One region of the Pseudomonas sp. NPDC089554 genome, then DNA from elsewhere that is predicted to be linked to it. Evidence: predicted binding sites of a transcription regulator. Region 1 holds the regulator's gene; each other region holds the start of a gene.
The links. Region 1 encodes FliA, which starts transcription of late flagellar genes. Its sites were predicted from a motif close to CTAAAGTTTNNNNNNNNNNNGCCGNTAA; they were not measured.

Region 1 (4,715 bases):
GCTCCAGGTTGATCTCTTTCTTGAGCTGGCGAGCCAAGTCGCGAACCAGGCGGGGGAAGCGGCCGAAGACCTTCTTGATCGGCTGCATGCGGGTTTTCATCACCGCGGTTTGCAAGTCAGCGGTGACCACGTCGAGGTTGGACACAGCCTTGGACATGGCCTCGTCGCCGCTATTGAGGCCCAGGCGCACCAGACGGTTACGCACCAGCACCAGCTCGCCGACCATGTTCATGATTTCGTCCAGGCGTGCGGTGTCGACGCGCACGGTGGTCTCTGCCTCGCTGGCGCCATGCTTTTCCGGCGCAGCCGCTGGTGCGCGGGCCGGTGCAGGGGCAGCAGGCTTGGCGGCAGCAGGTGCCGGCGTCGGTGCTGGGGCCGGCTTGGCCTCGGCCTTGGCCGCAGGTGCGCTAGCAACCGCTGCCGCAGCAGCCGGCGCCTCGGCGACGGCCGCATCGCTGGAAAACTTGCCCTTGCCATGCAATTGGTCGAGCAGCGCTTCGAACTCATGCTCGCTGATGTGATCGCCCGCAGCGCCAGCCGGTGCCGCCGCACTGGCCGCAGCGGCGACGCCTGGCAGCGCGTCGGCGGCGAAGGTGCCCTTGCCATGCAACTGGTCAAGCAGCGCCTCGAACTCGGCATCGGTGATTTCGTCACCCGCCGGTGCGGCAACGCTGACCTCAGGCTGGGCAGCGGCGACCTCGGCAGAGAACTGGCCCTTGCCGTGCAGTTGGTCGAGCAGCGACTCGAACTCGGCGTCGGTGATTTCATCCCCCCCGCCACTGCTGACTTCGCCTTGCAACTGCTGGGCGGCCTCGGCCTTGACTGCGTCGAGCGAGTCGAGCAGTTGTTCGAATTCGGTATCGGTGATGTCCGCATCAGCGGCGGCTGGCTCGGCCACCGCTGCGACCGGCTCTGCAGCCGCCACCGGCGCGTCATTGCCAGCGGGCTCGGCCAGGCGCGACAGCGCCGCCAGCAGCTCGGGCGTGGCCGGGGTAATGTCGCTGCGCTCACGGACCTGGCCGAACATGCTGTTCACCGTGTCCAGCGCCTCGAGCACCACATCCATCAGTTCCGCATCGACCCGGCGCTCCCCTTTGCGCAGGATGTCGAACACGTTCTCTGCGATATGGCAGCACTCCACCAGCTCATTGAGCTGGAGGAAGCCGGCGCCCCCTTTTACAGTGTGAAAACCGCGGAAGATCGCATTGAGCAGGTCGGCATCATCAGGCCGGCTTTCCAGCTCGACCAGTTGCTCGGACAGTTGCTCAAGGATTTCGCCGGCTTCTACCAGGAAATCCTGGAGGATTTCTTCATCGGCGCCGAAGCTCATTAAACGTGCTCCCTAAAAACCCAGGCTGGACAGCAGATCGTCGACATCGTCCTGACTGGACACGACGTCTTCACGCTTATCGGCATGAATCTGCGGACCTTCACCCCGAGTCGGATGTTTTTCTTGATCTTTTTCAGCACGCAGCTGCTGGTGGTCATGTTCGATACCGGCAAAGCGGTCGACCTGGCTGGCCATCAGCACGAGCTTGAGCAGATTTTTTTCGACTTCGGTCACCAGCGCAGTGACGCGCTTGATGACCTGGCCGGTCAGGTCCTGATAGTCCTGAGCCAGCAAGATATCGTTGAGATGGCTGGCGACATCGCGGTTGCCCTCGGCGCTACGCGCCAGGAAACCGTCAACGCGCTTGGCCAGCTCGCGGAACTCTGGCGCCGCCACTTCCCGGCGCATGAAACGCTGCCAGTCGGCCGACAGGGCCTGGGCCTCGCTCGCCAGGTCGTTGAGCACCGGGGTGCTCTGCTCGACCAGGTCCATGGTGCGGTTGGCCGCGTTCTCGGTCAGCCGCACCACATACGACAAGCGTTCGGTAGCGTCGGTGATCTGCGACACCTCCTCGGCCTGCGGCATGTGCGGGTCGATCTGGAAGTTGACGATGGCACTGTGCAGCTCACGGGTGAGCTTGCCGACTTCCTGGTACAGGCCACGGTCGCGGGTCTGGTTGAGCTGGTGAATCAACTGCACCGCATCGCCGAACTGGCCGCGCTCAAGGCTTTGTACCAGTTCTTCGGCGTGCTTCTTGAGGGTCGACTCGAACTCCCCCAGAGAATCGTTCTTGGATTCCATAGCGCCCCCTGACGTGACTCAGCCGTTGACGCGTTCGAAGATCTTCTCGATCTTTTCTTTCAACGCCAGCGCAGTGAACGGCTTGACCACGTAACCGTTGACGCCGGCCTGGGCGGCTTCGATGATCTGCTCACGCTTGGCCTCGGCGGTCACCATCAGCACCGGCAGGTGCTTGAGGCGCTCGTCGGCACGCACCGCACGCAGCAGGTCGATGCCGGTCATGCCAGGCATGTTCCAGTCGGTCACGAGGAAGTCGAAGGGCTCGCTGTTGAGCATCGGCAGCGCCGTGTTGCCATCATCGGCCTCTTTGACGTTGGTGAAGCCCAGGTCACGCAACAGGTTCTTGATGATCCGCCGCATCGTCGAAAAGTCGTCAACGATGAGGATTTTCATATCTTTGTTCAATTAGACCTCCAAGCAGTCTTTAACGCGCTCGGCGCCGAGCGCGCGCTCAATCAATTCGGTACAACCTGCAACGACCGCAAAGAAACCTTCACTCAACGCGCCCGCCATTCCCCAAGGCGGCTGCGCAGGCGTGCCGCGCACTGGCTGTGCAACTGGCTGACCCGCGATTCACTAACCCCCAGCACCTCACCGATTTCCTTGAGGTTCAGTTCCTCGTCGTAGTACAGCGCCAGTACCAGGCGCTCGCGCTCCGGCAGGTTGGCGATCGCCTCTGCCAGGGCCGACTGGAAGCGCTCGTCTTCCAGATCACGCGAAGGTTCCAGCTGGCCGCTGGCACCGTCCTCGTGCAGCCCCTCGTGTTCGCCGTCCTGCAACAGGTCGTCGAAACTGAACAGGCGGCTGCCCAAGGTATCGTTCAAAATCCCGTAGTAATCATCGAGACTCAATTGGAGTTCGGCAGCAACCTCGTGATCTTTAGCGTCACGACCGGTTCTGGCCTCAACACTGCGCATCGCGTCACTGACCATGCGCGTGTTTCGATGCACCGAACGCGGCGCCCAGTCACCCTTGCGCACCTCGTCGAGCATCGCACCGCGGATGCGAATACCGGCATAGGTCTCGAAACTTGCGCCCTTGCTGGCGTCGTATTTGTTGGCCACTTCCAGCAGGCCGATCATGCCGGCCTGGATCAGGTCCTCGACCTGCACGTTGGCCGGCAGGCGCGCCAGCAGGTGGTAGGCGATACGCTTGACCAGCGGCGCATAGCGCTCGATCAGCTCGTACTGGGCATCCTTGGATGCCTTGCTGTACATCTTGAAACCGCTCGCACTCATAGTACCGGCCCTGCGCTGGTGGGCTGCACCAGGCGCTCGACGAAGAATTCCAGGTGGCCGCGCGGGTTGGCTGGCAGCGGCCAGCTGTCGACCTTCTGCGCGATGGCCTTGAACGCCAAGGCGCACTTGGAACGCGGGAAGGCTTCGTACACCGCACGCTGCTTCTGCACCGCCTTGCGCACGCACTCGTCGTAGGGCACCGCGCCCACGTATTGCAGGGCGACGTCGAGGAAGCGGTCGGTGACCTTGGTCAGCTTGGCGAACAGGTTGCGCCCCTCCTGGGGGCTCTGCGCCATGTTGGCCAGCACACGGAAACGATTCATGCCGTAGTCGCGGTTGAGCAGCTTGATCAGGGCATAGGCATCGGTGATCGAGGTGGGCTCGTCGCACACCACCAGCAGCACTTCCTGCGCGGCGCGGACAAAACTGACCACCGAGTCACCAATACCCGCAGCGGTGTCGATCACCAGCACGTCGAGGTTGTCGCCGATCTCGCTGAACGCCTGGATCAGCCCGGCATGCTGGGCTGGCGCCAGGTGCACCATGCTCTGGGTACCCGATGCCGCCGGCACGATACGCACCCCGCCCGGGCCTTGCAGGAGGACATCGCGCAGCTCGCAACGGCCCTCGATGACATCGGCCAGGGTTCGCTTGGGCGTCAGGCCCAGCAGCACGTCGACGTTGGCCAGGCCCAGGTCGGCATCCAGCAACATGACCCGGCGGCCGAGTTCGGCCAGTGCCAGGGACAGGTTCACTGAAACGTTGGTCTTGCCGACGCCACCTTTGCCACCGGTCACGGCGATCACCTGTACGGGATGCATGCTACCCATTTCTGTTCTTTACCTTGTTTCGCGTGGATCCGGTCCACTTGAAGGGTCTCGCTCGGTTCCTTGCAGCACTCATGTTCAACCCGCACGCTTGCCGGGGTTGTGATAGAGGTCAGCGAACATGTCGGCCATGGCTTCTTCGCTGGGGTCTTCCTGCAACTGCACGCTCACTGCCCGGCTTACCAGCTGGTGCTTGCGCGGCAGCTGCAGGTCGTCAGGGATGCGTGGTCCATCGGTCAGGTAGGCAACCGGCAGTTGATGACTGATGGCCAGGCTCAGCACTTCGCCGAGGCTGCCCGTTTCGTCGAGTTTGGTCAGGATGCAACCGGCCAGCCCGCAGCGTTTGTAGCTGTGGTAGGCGGCGGTGAGCACCTGCTTCTGGCTGGTGGTGGCCAGTACCAGGTAGTTCTTGGCGGCGATGCCACGGCTGGCGAGGCTCTCCAGCTGCATGCGCAGGGCCGGGTCGCTGGCTTGCAGGCCAGCGGTATCGATCAGCACCACGCGCTTGCGCAGCAACGG
Region 2 (4,715 bases), on a different contig from region 1:
CAAAAAAGAGAAACTTCCTACATTCAACTTTTCAATAAAAGCCACCAGCGCGTTATACGCATGTGCAGGTGAACGCTAGCATCCTGCGCGGCCCGTCTCCAAGTTGGGAAAATACTCACCTGGCGCCGGATTTTTCTTCACGCGATACTGGAAACCCTTAATCAGATGCGCGCTGTACAGACACAGCAATCTCCAGGGGAAATCACCTACCTTTCACCCCACAGTGAAACGCTATACAGATGCGGATAACCACAAACAGGTGACCCGCATGAAAAGCGACGACCCCATCAGCCCCCTGACCATCATCGCTATTTTCGCAGGCATCATCGAAGCCTCGGCGCTCGCCTCCTTGCCCTTTCTGAGCGAAAAGAGCCAAAGCATCTACACATGGTTCCTGGTGGCCTTTCCGTTTTTCCTCACGGTATTGTTCTTCCTGACCTTGAACTTCAACTACGCGTCGCTCTACAAACCCATCCAGGCAGAGCCGCAAGCCGGCCGCCCCAGGAGCACGCGCGCTACGGCCTGGGGTCAACAGCGAGTCGAAGGGGGGCCAAGTACGAGTGCGAACGAATCGCCGAATGTCGTGACCATTGCGCTATCGGGGCCGGAAACCCGGAAAACCATCGAACAGCATGTATTGCGTATCGTCACGCAACCTTCCGAACACATGCACAGCTGGGTGCTCTACAACCTGGACTGCCGCACCTGCGTGAACCTTTCGGTGCGGCCACTTGAAGAGAACGAGGGCCCTTGTCCGGCTTCCCCTCCCTAGCGCCTGGCCCTAGGGTTTCGCCCATAAAAAAACCCGGCATTGGCCGGGTTTTTTACGGTGCAGAACCGATCAGAGCAGCGAGCGGCCCTTGTTCGCGGCGATACGCATGCGCAACGCGTTGAGCTTGATGAAGCCTGCGGCATCGGCCTGGTTGTAGGCACCGCCATCTTCCTCGAAGGTCGCGATGTTGGCATCGAACAGCGAATCGTCCGACTTGCGGCCAACGACGGTGACATTGCCCTTGTACAGTTTCAGGCGGACCACACCGTTCACACTGGCCTGCGAGGCGTCGATCATCTGCTGCAGCATCAGACGCTCCGGGCTCCACCAGTAGCCGGTGTAGATCAGGCTGGCGTACTTGGGCATCAGCTCATCCTTGAGGTGAGCGACTTCACGGTCGAGGGTGATCGACTCGATGGCACGGTGGGCGCGCAGCATGATGGTGCCGCCAGGGGTCTCGTAGCAGCCGCGCGACTTCATGCCGACATAGCGGTTCTCGACGATGTCCAGGCGGCCGATGCCGTTGGCACCACCGATGCGGTTCAGGTCGGCCAGCACAGTGGCTGGGCTCTTCTCGACGCCGTCGATGGCGACGATGTCACCGTTGCGGTAGGTCAGCTCGATGTAGGTAGCCTGGTCCGGGGCGTTCTCCGGGGAGACGCTCCAACGCCACATGTCTTCTTCGTGCTCGGTCCAGGTATCTTCCAGCACACCGCCTTCGTAGGAAATGTGCAGCAGGTTGGCGTCCATCGAGTACGGCGACTTCTTCTTGCCGTGGCGCTCGATCGGGATACCGTGCTTCTCGGCATAGTCCATCAGCTTTTCGCGGGACAGCAGGTCCCACTCACGCCAGGGTGCGATGACCTTGACGCCCGGCTTGAGTGCGTAGGCGCCCAGCTCGAAACGAACCTGGTCGTTACCTTTGCCGGTAGCGCCGTGGGAAATGGCGTCGGCGCCGGTTTCGTTGGCGATCTCGATCAGGCGCTTGGCGATCAGCGGACGGGCGATGGAAGTACCCAGCAGGTACTCGCCCTCGTAGACGGTGTTGGCGCGGAACATCGGGAAGACGAAATCACGCACGAATTCTTCGCGCAGGTCATCGATGTAGATTTCCTTGACGCCCATTGCCTGCGCCTTGGCGCGGGCCGGCTCGACCTCTTCGCCCTGGCCCAGGTCAGCGGTGAAGGTCACCACTTCGCAGTTGTAGGTGTCTTGCAGCCACTTGAGAATCACCGAAGTATCAAGGCCGCCGGAATACGCCAATACGACCTTTTTTACGTCCGCCATGCCATCACTCCACGGGGTTGTACGGAAAGGGTCTGATTCTACCGGCCTCGCGGAAGAAATTACAGTGGGGCGACAGCTTGTGATGACAAAGCGACAGGAAATGTCGTGAGCGCGACCGTAGGTCGCACTCAGGCTTTTTTCGCGCCTGCTGGCGCGGCCGGCGCTGGGGCGGCGGGGGCAGGAGCCGTGGTGGCCGGGGCCGCTGCGGCAGGCTGGACGGGCGCTTGCGCAGGTTTTTCCACGGGCTTTTCAACCGGTGTCACGCGGTCGAGCTGGATGTTCACCCGACGGTTGCGCGCCCGGTTGGCCGCACTGTTGTTCTTGGCCAGGGGGTAGCGTTCGCCATGGAAGCGCACGGTGATCTGCTCGTCCGGCACGCCATGGGCCTTGAAGTAATCAGCGACCGCCAGTGCACGGCGGCGCGAGGCATCACGGTTGGTGAGGCGGTTGCCGCTGTTGTCGGCGTGGCCGTCGAGCTCGATGTGGTTCACCGACGGGTCGGCCTTCAGGTAGTCGAGGATCACATCCAGCTGCGCCCGCTGCGCACTGCTCAGGTCGAAGCCCGTGCCAGGGAAGCTGACCTGGGTCTGGCGAATCTGGTCATAGTTCATCGGCAGCAGCTTGCTGGCACATACCTGGTAGTCGGTGTAGGCCTTGGCGAAGCTGATCGGCAGCACACGCACTTCCATCAACCTGCCACCTTCACCGGTATGGTTGCGCACCACGGTACTGCGACCATCGAGCAGGCCATTGATCAAGCGGCTGGCCTGGCCCTGGGAAGAACTGAACAACACCCCATTACGGTTCATCCGCACCGCGCCGAGGTTGATGTCGCTACGCCCCGGCTGCCAAGGCGCAGCGGCCGCCAGCAGGATCGCCGAGCCGGCGCCCAGCGCGTTGCTGTCCGAACGCAGCTGGAATACCGGCTGCTCACCTGCGCGGCGCACGAACTGGCCACTGCCGAAACCGTCGATCGGCTGGATCAAACGGCATTCGAACTGGTCGCCTTCGACCTTCCAGGCGATGTTCTCCATGCGGGTCTGGAAAGTCAGTGCCCCGGCCGGCAGGCTGGCAAACAGGGTGAGCAGGGCTAGGTAACGCTGGCGCACGGGCGGCTCCACAGATTGTGACGGCTTACATCAAGGCTATCGGACGCTTGCAGGAAAACTTGATAGCCGTGCTCGGCACGGGCTTTTCCGGTAGCATTGCGGCTTGAGTTCGACCCGCCTGGAAACCCCAATGTCCGACCGCCTGACCCTCCTGCGCCCCGACGACTGGCACATCCATCTGCGCGATGGTGCCGTCCTGCAACACACCGTCGGCGACGTGGCGCGTACCTTCGCCCGCGCCATCATCATGCCCAACCTGGTGCCACCGGTGCGCAATGCCGCCGAGGCCAGCGCCTATCGTGAGCGCATCCTCGCCGCACGCCCCGCCGGCAGCCGCTTCGAGCCGTTGATGGTGCTGTACCTCACCGACCGCACCAGCCCTGAGGACATCCGCGCGGCCAAGGCCAGCGGCGTGGTGTACGCCGCCAAGCTGTACCCGGCCGGCGCCACCACCAACTCCGACTCGGGCGTGACCAGCATCGACAACATCTTCCCGGCGATCGAGGCCCTGGCCGAGACCGGCCTGCCGCTGCTGGTGCACGGTGAAGTGACCCGCGCGGAAATCGACGTGTTCGACCGCGAGAAGCGTTTCATCGACGAGCACATGCGCCGCCTGGTCGAGCGCTTCCCCACCCTGAAGGTGGTGTTCGAGCACATCACCACCAGCGATGCCGCGCAGTTCGTCAGCGAGGCCCCGGCCAACGTCGGCGCCACCATCACTGCCCAGCACCTGCTGTACAACCGCAATCACATGCTGGTGGGCGGTATTCGCCCGCACTACTACTGCCTGCCGATCCTCAAGCGCAACACCCACCAGGTGGCGCTGCTGGATGCCGCCACCAGTGGCAGCCCGAAGTTCTTCCTCGGCACCGACTCGGCGCCCCACGCCAAGCACGCCAAGGAAGCCGCCTGCGGTTGCGCCGGTTGCTACACCGCCTATGCCGCGATCGAGCTGTATGCCGAGGCGTTCGAGCAGCGCAATGCGCTAGACAAGCTGGAAGGCTTCGCCAGCCTCCACGGCCCGGCGTTCTATGGCCTGCCGGCCAACACCGACACCATCACCCTGGTGCGCGAAGAGTGGACCGCCCCCGAAAGCCTGCCCTTCGGCGACAACACCGTGATCCCGCTGCGCGCCGGTGAAAAACTGCGCTGGCGCCTGCTGGAGGACAACGCGTGAGCGAAGACCTCTACGACGACGAACAAGATGGCCCGGTAGGCAGCAGTTCGCGCCACCCCATGGCCGAACGCTTCCGTGGCTACCTGCCGGTAGTGGTGGACGTGGAGACCGGTGGCTTCAACAGCGCTACCGACGCCCTGCTGGAAATCGCCGCCGTCACCATCGGCATGGACGAAAAGGGCTTCCTGTTCCCGGAGCACACCTACTTCTACCGCGTCGAGCCATTCGAAGGCGCCAACATCGAAGCGGCAGCCCTGGAGTTCACCGGCATCAAGCTGGACCACCCGCTGCGCATGGCGGTGAGCGAGGAAACCGCGCTTACCGACATCTTCCGCGGCGTACGCAAGGCCCTCAAGGCCAACGGCTGCAA
Region 3 (4,715 bases), on a different contig from region 1:
ACAGCATCCGTGCGCAGTTTTCCGCCGCCATGTCGCTCATGTACAAGCAGGAAGTGCCGCTGTACGGCACGTTGCTGCAACTGGTGAGCGACATCAACCGCCAGGTCATGGCCGAGCAACCGAAGGTTGCCGAGGCGCTGCGCTGGACGGGCGAAGTGGAGCGACTCGACCAGGAGCGCCACGGCGCCATCCGCGTCGGCACGGCCGAGGAACTGGCGACCATCGCGCGCCTGTTCGCGGTCATGGGCATGGCGCCGGTCGGCTACTACGACCTGAGCTCGGCAGGCGTGCCGGTGCACTCCACGGCCTTTCGCGCAGTGCACGAGCAGTCGCTGCATATCAGCCCGTTCCGGGTGTTCACCTCGCTGCTGCGCCTGGAGCTGATCGACAACCTCCCACTGCGCGAGCTGGCCCGCAGCATTCTGGCCAAGCGCAAGATATTTACCCCTCGTGCGCTGGAACTGATCGCCCAATGCGAGCGTGATGGCGGCCTGAACACCGACGATGCCGATAGTTTCGTCCAAGAAGCCCTGCACACCTTCCGCTGGCACCACGACGCCACAGTCAGCGCCGAGCAGTACCGGCAGTTGCACGACCAGCACCGGCTGATCGCCGACGTGGTGGCGTTCAAGGGCCCGCACATCAACCACCTCACCCCACGCACCCTGGATATCGATGCGATCCAGCTGGGCATGCCGGCCAAGGGCATTCCACCCAAGGCCGTGGTCGAAGGCCCGCCCACCCGTCGCCACCCGATCCTGCTGCGCCAGACCAGCTTCAAGGCCTTGCAGGAGCAGGTGGCGTTCAACGACGCCCAGGGCAGCCATACCGCGCGCTTCGGCGAGATCGAGCAGCGCGGCGCGGCGCTCACGCCCAAGGGCCGCCTGCTCTACGACCGCCTGCTCGACACCACCCGCGCCGCCCTCGGTGGCGTGCCCGCCGAGGCCAATGCCGAGCGCTACCAAACACTCTTGGCGCAGACTTTCGCCGAATTCCCGGATGCCCTGGCGCAGATGCGCGAACAGGGGCTGGCCTACTTCCGTTACTTCGCGACCGACAAAGGTCTGGCCGAACGCGGCCAGGAGGATCGGCCAACGACCTTGCAGGCGTTGATCGACGCGGGGCATGTGCATTACGAGGCGTTGGTGTACGAAGACTTCCTGCCGGTGAGTGCAGCGGGCATCTTCCAGTCGAACCTGGGCGACGAGGCCCAAGCCGACTATGGCAGCAACGCCAACCGCGAGGCCTTCGAGGCGGCGCTGGGGTTGCAGGTGCAGGATGAGTTGGCGCTGTATGCGCAAAGCGAGCAGCGCTCGCTACAGGCCTGCGCCCAGGCCTTGGGGCTGGAATACCTGTAGGAGCGGGCTTGCCCGCGAACCAGGGCGCAGCCCTGGCCATACACCGCGGTGTCTGGTTCGCGGCGGTTCGGCGTCCCGACAAGCCCGCTCCTACAGACAGCCTCAGCGCCCTACGCGGAACCGGTCCACTTCCTCACGCAACTGCGCCGCCAAGCCTTCCAACTCGCGCGCAGTGCTGGCCACTTCGTTGGCCACGTCGCGCTGCTCGCTGTTCGCTTGAGCAATGCTCTGCAGGTTGCGGCTAAGCACCGTCGAGGTGCTGCTCTGCTCCTGGGTCGCGGTGCTGATCACGGCGAACTGCTCGCCCGCCAGGCGGCTCTGCTCGTCGATGCGCGCCAGCGCCTCGGCCACCTTGTCATTACGCTCCAGGCCTTCCTGCATCAGGTGGTTGCCCTGTTCCAGGGTGCTGATGGCATGGCCGGTCTGCTGCTGGATGCTGGCGATCATGCCGGAGATTTCATCGGTAGCCTGACGCGTACGAGCCGCCAACCCACGCACCTCATCGGCCACCACGGCAAAGCCGCGGCCCTGCTCACCTGCGCGCGCCGCCTCGATGGCGGCGTTGAGCGCCAGCAGGTTGGTCTGCTCGGCAATCGCTGTGATGACCCCGACGATGCCGCCGATTTCCTGCGAACGCGCGCCCAGGGTGTCCATCACCTGGGCAGTGCCGCCCAGCGCCTCGGCGATCTGCTTGAGCGAGGACGAGGCCTGGTCCATGGCGCTGCGGCCAATGCGCGTCTGCTGGGCGTTGTCGCGCGCCATGCGCTCGGTGCCGGCCATGTTGTCGGCGATGTTCATCGAGGTGGCGCTGAATTCTTCCACGGCACCGGCCATGCTGGTGATCTCGCCGGACTGCTGGTCCATGCCCTCGCAGGCACCGGACGACAAGCCGGACAACGAACGGGCACGGCTGCTGACCTGTTCGGAGGCACTGCGGATGTGCTCGACCATGGTCGCCAGCGCATCGGCCATCTTGTTGAAGCTGCGGGCCAGCTGGCCGATCTCGTCGTTGCTGGTGACCGACAGGCGCGCGCTGAGGTCGCCCGCGCCAAGGGCTTCGGCCTGGCGCACCAGGTCGTCCAGGGGGCGCAGTTTGCGGCGCAGCAGCCACAGGGTGGCGGCGACCGCCAGCAGCATTGCCAGCAGGCTGCCGATGGCCAGGCGCAAGCCAACGCTCCAGGTCACATCGCGAATCTCGGCCTCGGGCATGCTGGCCACTACTGTCCATGGGCCTTCGGCAAACGGCTCGGAGACGCTGAAGATCTGCCGCTCGCCGCTCTGCCAGAAATGCCCTACCGGTTGCCCGGCCAATTCCTTGGCCGCCGCAACTTCATCGGCCACGCCCGCTGGCGGCACCAACCACTTGCCCTGCTCGTCGAGCAGGGCCAGCGAGCCGGTCTGGCCGATGCGGAAGCGCTTGAGGTTGGCGAACTGGGCGTTCTGCGCATCGGTGTAGTCGAAGCCGACGAACAGCACGGCCATGATCTGCCCTGCACCATCGCGCACTGGCACGTAGCGGGTCATGTAGTTGCGCTCGAACAGCAGCGCCCGGCCCACGTAGGTCTGCCCGGCCATCAACGGCTTGTAGGCCGGGTGCTGGCGGTCGAGCTTGGTGCCGATGGCGCGGCTGCCGTCCTGCTTGGTCAGCGAGGTGCTGATGCGGATGAAGTCATCGCCGCTGCGCACGAACAAGGTCGCAACGCCCGCGGTCAGGCGCTTGAAGTCGTCGACCTGCTGGAAGTTGTTGTTCAGCAGGCTGTCACCCAGGTACAGCGCTGGCGCAGGTTGCCCGGCCACATCGACGTTCTCGCCGTTGTGCACCGACAGGCCCGAAGCGAAGCGCTGCTCGAACAACCCGCTCAGACGCTGGGTGTTGTCCTTGAGCGAACCGTGGAAGGTGTCCAACTGGTCGGCCAACAGGCGCGCTTCGCTGCCCAAGTGCTGCTGGCGCGTGGCGATGTTGGCGTCGTCCAGCGAGCGCAGGGCGAACAGGGTACTGCCGGAAATCACCGCCGCCAGCACGATGGCGAGGGCGATGCCGAGCTGTGAGGCGATCCGGGCACGGGGTTGAGGCATGGCAAGGCTCCTTGGCGAAGGGCCGGGATCTTCCTGATCGCAAAGGCCGCACGCTGGGTATAAACGCTCTCTTGTGGGGCGTTGTGGTGACAGGAGATCGGCGTCGTTCGTGAATACTTGAGTGTCGATGGGGGAAATACGCAAACGTTTTCCTGTCAGCAGAAGGCCCTATTGCGGGGCAAGCCCTCTCCCACAGGTTCGGCAGCGGCCTGACAAACGGCTTCGTACCTGTTGGAGGGCCGGCACAGGCGCCTACCCCGCTGCCAGGACTTCCACATCCGGCAGGTTCATCGTCGCCGCTTCTTCTTGCAGAAACCCGCTCAGGCGCCGCAAGCGCTCCCCGCCCGGTCGGGTACGCGGCCACACCAGGTAGTAGTCCAGCCCACTGGCCACCGCCGTCGGCCACGGCAGGCTCAGGCGCCCCTGCGCCACGTCCTCGGCAACCATCAGCAAGTCACCCATCGACACGCCATAGCCACGGGCGGCCGCGATCATGCCCAGCTCCAGGGTGTCGAACACCTGACCGCCCTTGAGCGACACCTGCTCGGCCAAGCCCATGCGCGCCAGCCAACTACCCCAGTCACGCTTGTCGGGGGTGGGGTGCAGCAGCTCGACACTGGCCAGCCGCCGAACGTCCCAAGGGCCTTCGGCCAGCAAGTCCGGGGCGCCGACCGGAATCAGCAACTCAGCGAACAGGCGGCGCACCTCCCAGTCGGCGGGGAAGTTGCCATCGCTGAGCAGCACCGCGCAGTCGAACGGCTCCTGGTTGAAGTCGACATGGTCGACATCCATCCAGGCGCTGGTCAGTTGCACCTCGTTGCCCGGCTGCAAGTGGCGAAAGCGGCTCAGACGCGCCAGCAACCAGCGCATGGTCAGGGTCGAGGGGGCCTTCATGCGCAGGATGTCATCTTCGCCGCGCAAGGTATGGCAGGCCCGCTCCAGCGCCGCGAAGCCGTCACGCACGCCGGGCAGCAGCAAGCGCGCCGCCTCGGTAGGTTGCAGGTTGCGGCCATTGCGCACGAACAGGCGGCAGGCGAAGTGCTCCTCAAGCGTACGGATATGCCGGCTGACGGCGCTCTGGGTGATCGACAGCTCTTCACCGGCGCGGGTGAATGAGCTCAGCCGGGCAGCGGCTTCGAATGCGCGCAAGGCATACAGCGGGGGAAGCTTGCGAGACATGAGATACCTGTCATACGTGGGGGAGCACGATATAGGCCCGATCATACAAGCATGAGTTTAACTCATGTAAACGATCGCTTTTATCCTTTTGTGCAAAGTTGA
Region 4 (4,715 bases), on a different contig from region 1:
GCATGGCATCGAGCAGCGCCTGCAACCGACGCCGTCGATCCAGGGCGAATTCAGTGTGCCAGAGCACCTGAGCCTGCCGTGCACCCTGCATGCGGCTTTGGAGCGCCTGAAACGCAGCGCGCTGGCGCGGGAACTGTTCGGCGCCGAGTTCATCGAAGGCTACGTCGCTACCAAGACCCTGGAGTTGAGCGACTTCTTCGACGAGATCACCCCGTGGGAGCGGCGCGTGCTGGCCGCGCAGGCCTGATTGCGACAGGCGTTTGCCGCGCGCGCCATCGGTGGGGATTTTTCCTCGCCCAAGCGCCGCGCCCCGGAAATACCCCTTATGCTTGCTAGCACTGTCTACTAGCCCTGAACACCCGCGGGGATGCATGCGCCAGATCTGGAAGTCTTTTCGTTCGTTGTATTTCGCCGCGCTGATGATGTTGATCGGCTCCGGCCTGCTGAGTACCTACCTTGCCTTGCGCCTGGCCGCCGACCATGTCGACAGCCTGTGGGTGGGTGCACTGATGGCCGCCAACTATTTCGGCCTGGCAGTGGGCGGCAAGGTCGGCCACAGGCTGATCGCCCGGGTCGGGCATATTCGTGCCTACGCCACCTGCGCAGGCATCGTCGGTGCAGCGGTGCTGGGCCATGGCATGACCAGCTACCTGCCTGCCTGGGTCGGGCTGCGGATGATCGTCGGCCTCGGCATGATGTGCCAGTACATGGTCATCGAGAGCTGGCTCAACGAGCAGGCCGATGCCAAGCAGCGCGGCGCGGTGTTCAGCGGCTACATGATCGCTTCGTACCTGGGGCTGGTGCTTGGCCAATTGATCCTGGTGGTGCATCCGCAACTCGGCCCGGAATTACTGATGCTGGTGGCCATGTGCTTCGCCTTGTGCCTGGTGCCGGTGGCGATGACTCGGCGTATCCACCCGGCGCCATTGCGCCCGGCACCCATGGAGCCGAAGTTCTTCATCAAGCGCGTGCCGCAGTCGCTGAGTACGGTGCTGGGAGCGGGGTTGATCGTCGGCTCCTTCTACGGCCTGGCGCCGTTGTATGCGGCCCGGCAGGGGCTGAGTACCGAGCAGGTCGGTTTGTTCATGGGCTGTTGTATCTTCGCCGGGCTACTGGTGCAGTGGCCGTTGGGCTGGTTGTCCGACCGCTATGACCGCGCGGTGCTGATTCGTGGGGCGGCTGGCGGCTTGGCACTGGTGTCGTTGCCGCTGGCGCTGTTGCCGAGCGTGCCGCTGGAGGTGCTGTTCGCGGTGGGCTTCGTGGTGTCGCTGTTGCAGTTCTGCCTGTATCCGCTGGCCGTGGCGTTCTCCAACGACCACGTGGAAAGCGAGCGGCGGGTGTCGCTGACGGCAATGCTGCTGGTGACCTATGGCGTGGGCGCCAGTATCGGCCCGCTGGTGGCCGGTGTGCTGATGAAAGTGCTGGGCGCGCAGATGCTGTATGCGTTCTTCACGTTCTTCGCCCTGGTGCTGGTGTGGCGTATTCGACCCAAGGCTGTCACCGGATTGCACCAGGTGCAGGATGCGCCATTGCACCACGTGGCGATGCCTGCGGCGGGCTCGCCGTTGTCGGCGGCGCTGGACCCACGGGTCGACGAGCAGACCGTGCAGGATGTGATGCAGGCGCCGGTGGCGGCCGAAGACACCGAGGCGGAGGACGAGCAGGGCGCGCAGGCCAAGGAAGAGATCAAACCCCAGGCCGAGGTCGACAAGTCGGTTTGAAGGAGCTGCCACTGCATCCCGCACAAACGAAAACGCCACCGAACGGTGGCGTTTTTCATGGCAGCAAGACGATCAATAGTCGTCCTTGTCGAACCGCCGCGCTTCACGTTGCAGCTGGTACACAAAACTCTCGATCTTGCGCTGGCTCTGGCCGGTGAGGTTGTGGAAGCGCACCCCGGCGAAGGTGGTGTTGATGCGCTCTTCGAAGTGCAGGTGACGCAGCTCTACCATGACATCGGCCAGGCCAAGCGGGTTGCCGGCCTTGAAGCGCTCGTACACCTGGCCCAGTTGCAGGCGTTCCTCGATATTGCCCTCGAAGCGCAACTTGCAGCCGGTGGCGGAAATATCCAGCAGCTTGCCGCGCAATGCGCCGCTGCCTTTCAGGTGGGTGCCGTCGAAGATCACTTCGACCAACTGCGACAGCTTCAATGCGGCGCGGAAGGCACTGCGGCGCTGGTGGTAGGTCATTTCCGAAGGCAGTGGCCCGCGGTAGCAGCGATGGCCGTCGATCTCGGTAATGGTCAGTGCAGTGTTGCATTCCCAGGCGATGCGTACGCCATCATGGAAGCCTTCAACGCGGAAGGGCTCGCCGTTCTCGATGAATTTTTCGCCATCACGGGGAATCATCTCGTCCAGCGCAAGGATGTCCTTGTCCTTGTCGGCATGTACCACATAGCTCTGGAACCGCTGGCTGCGCTCATGGAAGGTGATGATCAGCGGATCTTGGCTGTCCAGCAACTGGCGCAGGTTGGCCGCAATCTCCAAAGGCGTGGTCAACACCTTTGGTGGCTGAGGAGCATCGGATTCATTGAACACGGGTTTTCAATCTCCAGGCAAAAACGACACACGCAAGTAATGGCATTTTGCCAGTATGTTCCGTGCCTTGAATAGGAAAAATCACACCTGGCTGATTGCTCGGGGTTTGTCCATGGGCGCGGTGGCCCCACGGCTATCGTACAGCGACGGTGAGTCGCCGCCCATGAGTATCCGGATTTGGTTGGCCGTGGTGTGTTGCTGCACCTGGATGATCCGTCCGTTGATCTGGTTAGCCTTCTGGCAGGCATCCATGAGCTGGGTCAGCACATCCAGTTGCTGCAGCATGACATCGCCGTTGGGCGATTGGGCGGCCACGGCTTGTACCCCTGCGCGATCCGCAGGGAGGCCGAGGCTGGTGAGCAGGTGGTTGCGGCGCAGTCCCTGCTGTTCGAGTAGCACGATCAGCGACTGCTTGCGTGCCAGGATGTTCTCCAGCAGCGGCATGTCGCGCCCGTGCAGGGCGACGGCTTCGTTTTGCAGCAACTCGAGCAGTTCCTCGGTTGGTGCGATGTCGTCTTCGATCAGTTGCAGCAGGGTGATGTCGTGCATGGCTGGCTCTTGGCGTTTAGCGTCCTGGAAGTCAGCGCGCCCGAGGGTTAGCGCTGAGCTTCGAAATCAAGCAGTTTGCTGGCGACCCGGCCGGCATCGACCTGATAGCTGCCATCGGCGATCGCCTGTTTCAACTGAGCCACACGGGCGCTGTTGACTTCAGGCTGCTCGCGCAGCTTTTCGCGGATCTGCTGCAACTGCTGTGCCTCTTGACTGAGGTGTACTGCCTCTCCGCTGGCGCTGGCCTTCGGGGCTTCACCGGCTTTCTCGGGGGTAGCCGATGCGCTGTTGCCGCGAACGCCGCCTGTGACGGACGGAGAGTTATTCAAACGACTGAAGTCGATAACCATGATCGAAACCTCTGGGAATTAGGACGCTTGCCTTGTTTTCGGCCAATCCGAAATAAACTTTAGGCACAAATGCATTGCCGCCTATCGGCAAGCTCGTCCGACCCGTTTCGACACAGTTTAGGAAAAGCACCTACATACCGCTAGCCCCTCGGATTACATCGCGACCTCTACTTGCCCTGGCCCGATGACCCTGGCCTTGACCACGCGCTTGGAGTTCAGGTTGCGCACCCGGATCTGCTCGGTCAGGCCGCCCTTGCTCAGGGCCTCGCCAGGCATGCGCACGTTCAGGGTCCCGCTGCGGGCGGTAATGACCACATGGTCGCCCTTGCGGATTACTTCGGCCTGTTCCAGGTGTTGCAGGGTCAGCACCTGGTCGAGGGTGGTGGGGCGCAGCAGCTTCATGCCCACGGCTTGCTCGAGCTGGGTCAGGAAACCGGCGCCGAGGGTACTGACGTCACGTTCACGCATGGCCACGGCATTTTCGTCGATCACGCTGTCGCGCTTGAGCGGGCGGGTCATCACCACCACGTCACGGAACAGTTTGACCTGGGCGGGCACGAACACCGTCCAGGGCGCGGCGCTGTCGCAGCGTACCCGCACCGTGACCCGGCCAATCGGCTGCGCCGGGCTTTCCAGCGAGGCGTCCAGCGCCTGGCTGCACAGCGGCATGCGCAGACGAGGGTCGAGGTTGTTCACCTGGATCTCGTAGCGGCCTTCGGTCTGGGTGGTGGCCAAGTAGTCCTCCACGGTGAATTCAAGAAACCCTTGGGTGACACCGATAAGCTGTTCAGGCAAGGTAGCCGCATCTGCCAGCGTGCGAGCGCCGGGTGCCAGCAGGCACAGCATGGCCAGGGGGGTGGCCAGCAGGCGCGTCAGCCGTCGGAATAATGTCGTTTTCGTGTGCATACCGCTCAAAAAAGCAAAGCCCGTGCCGACTCGTTGGCAAATGGGCTGAAAAATAGAAGGAGACTGGCATGGCTGGAGTCATGGATTCGGTCAACCAGCGCACGCAGCTGGTGGGGCAGAATCGCCTGGAACTGTTGCTGTTCCGCCTCAATGGCGCGCAGCTCTATGGCATCAACGTGTTCAAGGTCCGCGAGGTGTTGCAGTGCCCGGAGCTGACCTTGCTGCCCAAGTCTCATCCGGTCGTGCGCGGCGTGGCCAATATTCGCGGGGCGACCATTCCGATCCTCGACCTGTCGATGGCCACCGGTTTGCCGCAGTTGCGCGAGGAAACCCGTAACAGTTTCGTGATCATTACCGAGTACAACACCAAGAC

Region 2: a site for FliA is predicted at 3,205-3,232, ahead of ACQKPE_RS02265 (flagellar protein MotY). Genes of this name have one in related genera too.
Region 3: a site for FliA is predicted at 3,529-3,556, ahead of ACQKPE_RS21585 (methyl-accepting chemotaxis protein). Genes of this name have one in related genera too.
Region 4: a site for FliA is predicted at 3,472-3,499, ahead of flgM (flagellar biosynthesis anti-sigma factor FlgM). Genes of this name have one in related genera too.

What each region holds. Positions count from the first base shown of each region.
Region 1 covers NZ_JBNNVR010000023.1:57,207-61,921, reverse strand. The annotation lists gene ACQKPE_RS10000 (chemotaxis protein CheA) at 1-1,330, opposite strand, end outside; gene ACQKPE_RS09995 (protein phosphatase CheZ) at 1,343-2,131, opposite strand; gene ACQKPE_RS09990 (chemotaxis response regulator CheY) at 2,150-2,524, opposite strand; gene fliA (RNA polymerase sigma factor FliA) at 2,629-3,369, opposite strand; gene fleN (flagellar synthesis regulator FleN) at 3,366-4,199, opposite strand; gene flhF (flagellar biosynthesis protein FlhF) at 4,275-4,715, opposite strand, start outside.
Region 2 covers NZ_JBNNVR010000003.1:138,018-142,732, reverse strand. The annotation lists gene ACQKPE_RS02275 (hypothetical protein) at 269-772, shown strand; gene ACQKPE_RS02270 (argininosuccinate synthase) at 842-2,059, opposite strand; gene ACQKPE_RS02265 (flagellar protein MotY) at 2,188-3,168, opposite strand; gene pyrC (dihydroorotase) at 3,299-4,345, shown strand; gene rnt (ribonuclease T) at 4,342-4,715, shown strand, end outside.
Region 3 covers NZ_JBNNVR010000092.1:13,814-18,528, reverse strand. The annotation lists gene hglS (2-oxoadipate dioxygenase/decarboxylase HglS) at 1-1,358, shown strand, start outside; gene ACQKPE_RS21585 (methyl-accepting chemotaxis protein) at 1,461-3,434, opposite strand; gene ACQKPE_RS21580 (LysR substrate-binding domain-containing protein) at 3,687-4,613, opposite strand.
Region 4 covers NZ_JBNNVR010000050.1:12,524-17,238, reverse strand. The annotation lists gene ACQKPE_RS15755 (glutamine synthetase family protein) at 1-247, shown strand, start outside; gene ACQKPE_RS15750 (MFS transporter) at 372-1,721, shown strand; gene ACQKPE_RS15745 (flagellar brake protein) at 1,794-2,537, opposite strand; gene ACQKPE_RS15740 (flagella synthesis protein FlgN) at 2,619-3,086, opposite strand; gene flgM (flagellar biosynthesis anti-sigma factor FlgM) at 3,134-3,436, opposite strand; gene flgA (flagellar basal body P-ring formation chaperone FlgA) at 3,590-4,342, opposite strand; gene ACQKPE_RS15725 (chemotaxis protein CheV) at 4,411-4,715, shown strand, end outside.